3 regions of the Sorangium sp. So ce1014 genome follow, and region 2 is predicted to be linked to each of the others. Evidence: riboswitches for the same ligand, from Rfam matches in the RefSeq annotation. Region 2 holds a riboswitch; each other region holds the start of a gene.
What was found. A riboswitch is a leader RNA that binds a small molecule or an ion and turns the genes downstream of it on or off. The one in region 2 is predicted to bind cobalamin.

Region 1: linked by a shared signal. The riboswitch ahead of WME75_RS05655 (TonB-dependent receptor) and the one ahead of WME75_RS20365 (ribonucleoside-diphosphate reductase subunit alpha) in region 2 are both predicted to bind cobalamin.
Region 3: linked by a shared signal. The riboswitch ahead of WME75_RS01615 (energy-coupling factor ABC transporter permease) and the one ahead of WME75_RS20365 (ribonucleoside-diphosphate reductase subunit alpha) in region 2 are both predicted to bind cobalamin.

The regions. Positions count from the first base shown of each region.
Region 1 is NZ_CP150356.1:1,496,069-1,498,326, reverse strand. Features, by position in the region: gene WME75_RS05655 (TonB-dependent receptor) at 1-1,328, opposite strand, end outside; cobalamin riboswitch at 1,573-1,753, opposite strand; gene typA (translational GTPase TypA) at 1,917-2,258, shown strand, end outside.
Region 2 is NZ_CP150356.1:5,336,128-5,338,385, reverse strand. Features, by position in the region: gene WME75_RS20365 (ribonucleoside-diphosphate reductase subunit alpha) at 1-816, opposite strand, end outside; cobalamin riboswitch at 1,074-1,281, opposite strand; gene WME75_RS20360 (hypothetical protein) at 1,419-2,258, opposite strand, start outside.
Region 3 is NZ_CP150356.1:403,763-406,020, reverse strand. Features, by position in the region: cobalamin riboswitch at 901-1,105, shown strand; gene WME75_RS01615 (energy-coupling factor ABC transporter permease) at 1,183-1,917, shown strand; gene WME75_RS01610 (hypothetical protein) at 1,914-2,258, shown strand, end outside.

The DNA of each region.
Region 1 (2,258 bases), 3.8 Mb from region 2:
ATCCACTGCCCGCGCGCGCCGAGCACGAGGCGGAGCCAGCGCCGGAGCCGGGCGTCCTGCTCGACGTAGACGCCGATCTGGCCCTCGTCGATGTGGGTCCGGTCCCTCTCCTCGAGCCGCTCGCGCGCCTGGTCGTGGTGGAGCGACTTGTCGATCCCGTCCGCGCGGAGCTGCGCGCCGAGCGAGGTCGTGAACCTCGCCCCCCCGAGCTCGAGCTGCTTGCGGAACCGGATTTCTGCGCCCGCGACGGTGCGGTCGTCGTTCTGCTCGATCTGATCGCCGTGGACGGGGTCCTCGCTGAAGAACGTGAAGTTCGAGTACAGCGTGAAGCGATAGCCGAGGAGGTAGGCCATCGCGCTCAGGTCGGCGTCCCGCCACGCGGTCGAGAGGGCGACGGACCCCATGTGCCGCGCGGTCGACCCGCCCTCGGTCGGATCGACCGCGCCGAAATGGTCGATGCACGGCTGTCCGAAGGCGGAGGGCGGCGGGTTCAGGCCGCCCTGCTCGCCCTCGCCGCACACGGCGCGCGCCGGGATCTGGCCGGAGCCGGACCAGGTCGATCCGTAGGACATCCAGGTCATCTGGACCTTCCCGGCGCCGCCGAGGTCGTGCGTCGCCCTCAGGAACACGTTGAAGCGCTCGAGCCGCTCCGGATTGAGGAACGGCCCGTCGTTCCGGTAGACCTCCGCCGCGGCCACCGCGCGCCAATCGTCGCCGAGATCCGGCGAGGCGATCACGAGGCCGCGCAGGATGCCGTACTGCCCCACGCTGAGCTGCGCGGTGCTCTCGTCGAGCTTCTCGGCGAAGCGGAGGTTGACGGCGCCCGCCGTGCCGAAATCGCCGATGCTCGCGTAATAAGGCCCCTTGTAGCCGTCGAGCCCTGTCACGAGCTCCGGGATCATGAAGTAGAGGTCGGTGAAGCCGTGCCCGTGGCCGTGGCTGACCAGGTTGACGGGCACCCCGTCGACGAAGAAGGCGACGTCGGTCCCGTGGTCCGCGTCGAAGCCGCGCAGAAAATACTGGTTCGCCTTGCCGCCGCCGGCGTGCTGCACGGCGAAGAGCCCGGGGACCGCCTCGAGGAGGTCGCCCGGCCGGAGCCTCGGCCGGAGCTCGAGCTCGCGGTACCCGACCGAGACGCGCGAGGCGGCCTCGCTGCCCGGCTTCTCCGCCTGCACCGTGACCTCGAGCGCGCCCCCGTCCGCGGGCGCCTCCGGCGGCTCGACCTCGGCGCGCGCCGGCCGCGCGGTGGCCAGCAAGAGGGCCAGTGCGGCCATCCGACCGAGCGGATGGCGGTGTTCGTGACCGATCGTGACCGTCTCGCGGAGCATTCGTGTCCTCCTTCGCTGCCATCGCGCGGAGCGGCGGCGGGCCGCTCGTGTCGAGCTCCGCGAGGAGGAAAAGGCGAATCCGGCGCGATGCGCTGGACCGACCCTCGCCCCCACGGGCGACCAGGAGGCATCGCGGGGGGCGGTTCGGGATCCGGGACGTGCGCAGAGATGCACCGGCTCGGACCTAACCGCCTCCCTCGAGGCTCCCAGGTCGAACCGGCATCGGATGTCTCCCCGTCGCCGGGCGCTGGCAGGTCTTCGGGCTCGCGAGCGCTCCGGCCGGGCCGGGTTCCTACTGTCCACCGCTTCCCAGCCCTCGCGGGCCAGTGCTTCGTGGGAGGTCGTTCTCGCTTACCGCTGCGGGGCAGCCCCGGAATTTCACCGGGTTCCCTATTCAGCCTGGGCAGGCGCCCAGGCACCAGCGCGGGCGCACCCTACGGTGGCGCCCCTCCGGCTGTCAATCGCTCCCGCTCACCTCGCCCGCTCGGCTCGCAGCGCTCGCGTCGCGGGCGGGCCGAACGTTCGAGCTCTAGCGAGGATGGGCTCGCTCCTCCGTGGAACGCGTGCTAAACGGCCGCCGCTGTATATATGCCGCGTAATGACCTCCGCAATATCGCCATCGTCGCCCACGTCGACCACGGGAAGACGACCCTCGTCGATCACATGCTCCGCCAGTCGGGCGCCTTCCGGGAAAACGAGGTCGTGGCCGAGCGGGTCATGGACTCGAACGACCTCGAGCGGGAGCGCGGCATCACGATCCTCGCGAAGAACACGAGCATCCGGTACCGCGGGGTCAAGATCAACATCGTCGACACGCCCGGCCACTCCGACTTCGGCGGCGAGGTCGAGCGCACGCTGATGATGGCCGACGGGGCGCTGCTCCTCGTCGACGCCGCCGAGGGCCCGCTGCCGCAGACGCGGTTCGTGCTC
Region 2 (2,258 bases):
CGAGAGCATCGCGACGTCGGTGTAGCGCTGGTAGATGGTCTCGAGGTGGTCCTCCGGCGAGTCGAGCAAGAAGCAGCTCGAGAGCTGCTCGTGGCCCGTGCCCGCGTTGAACATCGTGGGCGAGCTCGGGAGGTAGTCGAGCGACGAGAAGAGCCGGTAGAGCTCGATGGCCTGCGCCGCCGTCTCGGAAAGCGCGCACGCGATGCGCAGGAAGAACTGCTGCGGCGTCTCGACGACGAGGCGCGTCTCGGGGTGCTTGAGCAGATAGCGATCGTAGAGGGTCCGCAGGCCGAAGTACTCGAGCTCGTTGTCCCGCCCCGGCTCGATCGTGTCGTTCAGCTTGCGGGCGTTCTGCGCCACGAAGCCGTGGAGTCGCTCGTTGATGAGGCCGAGCCGCCGCCCGAGGGCGATGGACTGCGAGAAGGCGTGGATCTCCTGGTTGCGGACCTCCTTGTCGATATAGGTGGCGAGCAGGCGCGCCGCGAGCTTCGCGTACTGGGGCTCATCGGCGATGAGCGAGGCCGCCGTCTGGATGGAGAGCTGATCGAGCTCGCGCGTCGTCGCGCCGTCGTAGAGGCCGCTGATGGTCTTTGTCGCGACGCGGAGCGCGTCCACGTCGGACAGGCCGGCGCAAGAGCGGCTCACGGCCCGGACGATCTTGTTGACGTCGACAGGCTCGCTCGATCCGTTCCTCTTCTTCACCCGCATCGTCGTGTGCGGGAGTGCGTCCTCGGCGCCGCGGGTGCTCGTGTGGGGCGTGTGGAGCGCGCGCAACGGCGCCGCGCCGTTGCTCCTCATCGACGTATCGCTCAGCATGGCAATCCTCCTCGTCGTGCTTCGTTCGGAGCGGTCCCGGACCGCTCGCGTCGATGCCGCGAGAGCGAAGAAGCCAGCCGATGCGCACGGGGCGCGTGCTCTTCAGGAGAGAGCCTTCGGACCGACCGCTCGCCCCCGCGGGCGAAAGGAAGACGACGCGGGAGGGGGTCGGAACCGGGACAAGCGCGAGAGTCGGCGCCAGCTCGGACCTACCGCCCTCCCACGAGGCTTCCAGGTCAAACCGGCGCGGGATGTCTCCCCGACGCAGGATGTTGGCAGGTCTTCGGACTTGCGAGCGCTCCGGCTCTCGCCGGGTTCCTACGGTCCACCGCTTCCCAGCCCGGAGGCCAGTGCTCGTCGTGGAGATCGTTCTCGCTTACCGCTGCGGGGCAGCCCCGGATTCGCACCGGGTTCCCTTTTGAGCCCCGGACCGAAGCCCGAGGCACCAACACGAGGTACTACATATTGTGGTGCGCGGCGCTGGTCAAGCGATATGTTGGGGGTGGGCCGGCATTCCCCCGTTCTGCTTTCCTCACTGCTTCCTGGTTCCTTGGCGTCATTGCGGTTCGCTTCCCGGCCGACTTCCCGCAGCAGAGGTAGAGCTAGGGGCAGGACGCGTTTACGATCGCCACGGCGTCGAGATCGAAGATGCCCGTTGCGCCGGTCAAGTCCGGCCGATCGGTGATCCGCACGTAACGCGCGAAGCTGAGCTCGAGGTCGGCGAGGTCGAATAGATCGCCGCCCGCGACCTCGGGGTCGGTCGGATCGATGGAGCTCGTGTCGGGGTTCGCGAGCACGGGGTGCCAGCCGGCGCAGGAGCCGTAGGCGGCCGCCGTGGCCGTGCACGGGAAGGCTATCCAGTCGACGCCGTTCTGGCTCACCTCCACGGTCGCGAGCTCGGCGAACACGGTGGTCGGGCCCGTCTGGAACGCGTTCTCGAAGACGATGAAGTCCGGTCCTGGCCTGTCGAGGATGAGATTGCCCGAGAAGCCGAAGGTGACGGTGCCGCCGTTGCCGAGAGACACCACGTCGGTCGAGCCAGCGCAGCAACCCCCGCCCTTGGGAGGACCGAAGGCGATGCCCGGGAATCTGTCCTGCCCATAGGTCTGGCCCGGCCCGAAGAGGTGGCTTACCACCTCGGAGGCGAACACCGTTTCCGCGCCCGTGCAGCCCTCGCCGCCGCCGCCGCCGCCGCCCGCGGCCCCGCCGCCAGCGCCGCCGTCACCAGCGCCGCCGTCACCAGCGCCGCCCGCCCCGCCTGAACCCCCTGCGCCGCCGGTGGCGTGCTCTCCGCCAGTGCCGCCGTCGCCCCCGGCACCCCCAGCGCCGCCGTCGCCCCCAGCGCCGCCCGAGCCGCCGGTGCTCGTCGCGCCGCCCGCGCCGCTCCCGGCGTCGCTCGACGACGTGGTTGCCCCGCCGCCCGATCCGGTGGCCCCTCCCTG
Region 3 (2,258 bases), 4.9 Mb from region 2:
CAAAAAAATACCGCGCATCATGCTGGAGGGGGGCCAGACATGACCGCGGCAGGGGGACCGCGGCGACGTGGTGAACGTCCGCCGCGGTGCTCAAGAAAACCCGCACGCGCTCCGGGCCGGGGGGGGAAACCGCGCCGGTGCGCATGCGGTGATCAGAGTGTGGCACCCGAGGGCAGGTTGTCGATAACAAAGTGCAAGGCATGCACGCGGGTGAGCGAATTGCGCCCGGCACGAGGACAGCCAGACGACCGCACAGCGCAGACGCCGCCCATTCCCGCGAATGCGCGTTCGAGCCGGGCATACCCGTGCACGGGAGACAGCCTCCGGTGGAGTCCATTTTCGCGTTCTCGGAAAGGAGAACACGAGAGCCCGCCGCCCCCTCTCACGGCAGGCGCCGCGACAAAGGGAGCCAGGCACGGAACACCTGCTCACAAGTAAAGAGCCAGGACGAACAAGGCACACTGCCGCGAGAAAACCACCGGAGCGGGCGCTGCGCGCACCAGGCGCGCACGCTCCGAGAGGGCCCAGCACCCGCGCCGCGCGCACGGGGCGGCGCCGCCCCGAGAGGACGCCGGAGCCAGCAGCGACCCTGAGGTGAACAAGTAAAGAGACTTTAACTACAGAAGCACAAGGCTTGCAGCATTTTCGAGAAAGCTTTGCCTCGTGCGTCTCGGTCAATTTCTCCTTCTCCTTCTCGTCCGCGCCTCCGATTCCACCATTGCACAGGGCGCGATCCCGTGTGGCGCTGCCGGTCGGCTCGACAGGGCGGCGCCATCAGCGCACGGCACACCGCGGCAGCGCCGGGACCGTCCGCTCGCCGCGCCGCGAGACGAGCGCCTCCCCGCGATCGCGGCGCGACGTCCTTGACGCCGGGCGCGAAACGGGACTACCGAGATCCATCTGACAATCTACGCCTCGGGTGCCCTCAGGGCATAACAGGGAAGCCGGTGCAAAACCGGCGCGGTACCGCCACCGTGAGTGGGGAGCTGCCTCCGAAGACCACTGGGCCTCATGAACGGGCCTGGGAAGGTGGACGCAGCGCTGGGAGCTCGAACAGCTCCCTGAACCCATGAGCCGGGAGACCTACCCGAGCCCCCCACGAGGTGCAGCTTGCGCACGTCTTCGTGGCGTTCGGGTGCGGACCTCACCCGGAGCGCCGAATTCGGTCCCCACGGCCGTGCCGTGTCCATCGCCTGCGTGTTCCTGGTGACGCTCCTCGCGGCCCGGCCCGCGGCCGCCATGCACCTCGCGGAAGGCGTCCTGCCGCTCGGCTGGTGCGCGGTCTGGAACGCGATCGCCCTGCCCTTCGTCGCGATCGCCCTCCACCTGCTCCGGCAGCGCACCCAGCAGGACGTCTTCTACAAGCCGTTCGTCGGCCTCGTCGCCGCCGCCGTCTTCGCGATCTCGTGCATGCCCGTGCCGGTGCCGACCGCCGGGACCTGCTCCCACCCGTGCGGCACCGGGCTCGCCGCGGTGCTCATCGGCCCCTGGATGGCCGTCCTCGTCACCGTGGTGGCGCTCCTCATCCAGGCCCTCTTCCTCGCGCACGGCGGGCTCACCACGCTCGGCGCCGACGTGGCGTCGATGGGCATCGCGGGCGCGTTCACCGGGTACCTCGCCTTCCGGCTCGCGCAGCGCTGCGGCGCGAGCCTCTGGGTCGCGGGGTTCCTCGCCGGCGTGACCTCGGACTGGGCCACGTACGCGACCACGGCGCTCGAGCTCGCGCTCGGGCTCGCTGGCGAAGGGTCGGTGACGTCCATGTTCACCGGCGTCGCCCTCGCCTTCGTCCCCACCCAGCTGCCGCTCGGCCTCCTCGAGGGCGCCATGACCGCGGGGGCCCTCGTCTTCCTGCGCGCCCGGCGGCCCGACATCCTGGAGCGGCTCCGGGTCGTCCCGCTCGCCGCGGGGGCGTCGTGACGCGGCGGGTCGCGCAGCGCGCGCTGCCCGCGTTCGCACGGCGCGCGCGCGCCGCCGCGCCAAGGCTCGCCGCCGCGCTCCGGCTCACCGCCGCGCTCCCGGCTGCCGCCGCGCTCTGGCTCGTCGCGTGCGGCAACGCCTCCTGGGACGGGGTCGACGAGGCCGTGATCCGCCGCGTCGCCGAGGACGCGGGGCGCCACGACACGGGGCCGCTGTTCGCGGGCTTCGAGGGCGATCTCCTGCTCTTCGCGTTCCTCTGGGCGGGGCTCCTCTCCGGCTTCGCCCTGGGCTACTTCTCGCGCGTGCTCTTCGTCGAGCGCGCCGGTCAGCCCGCCGGCGAG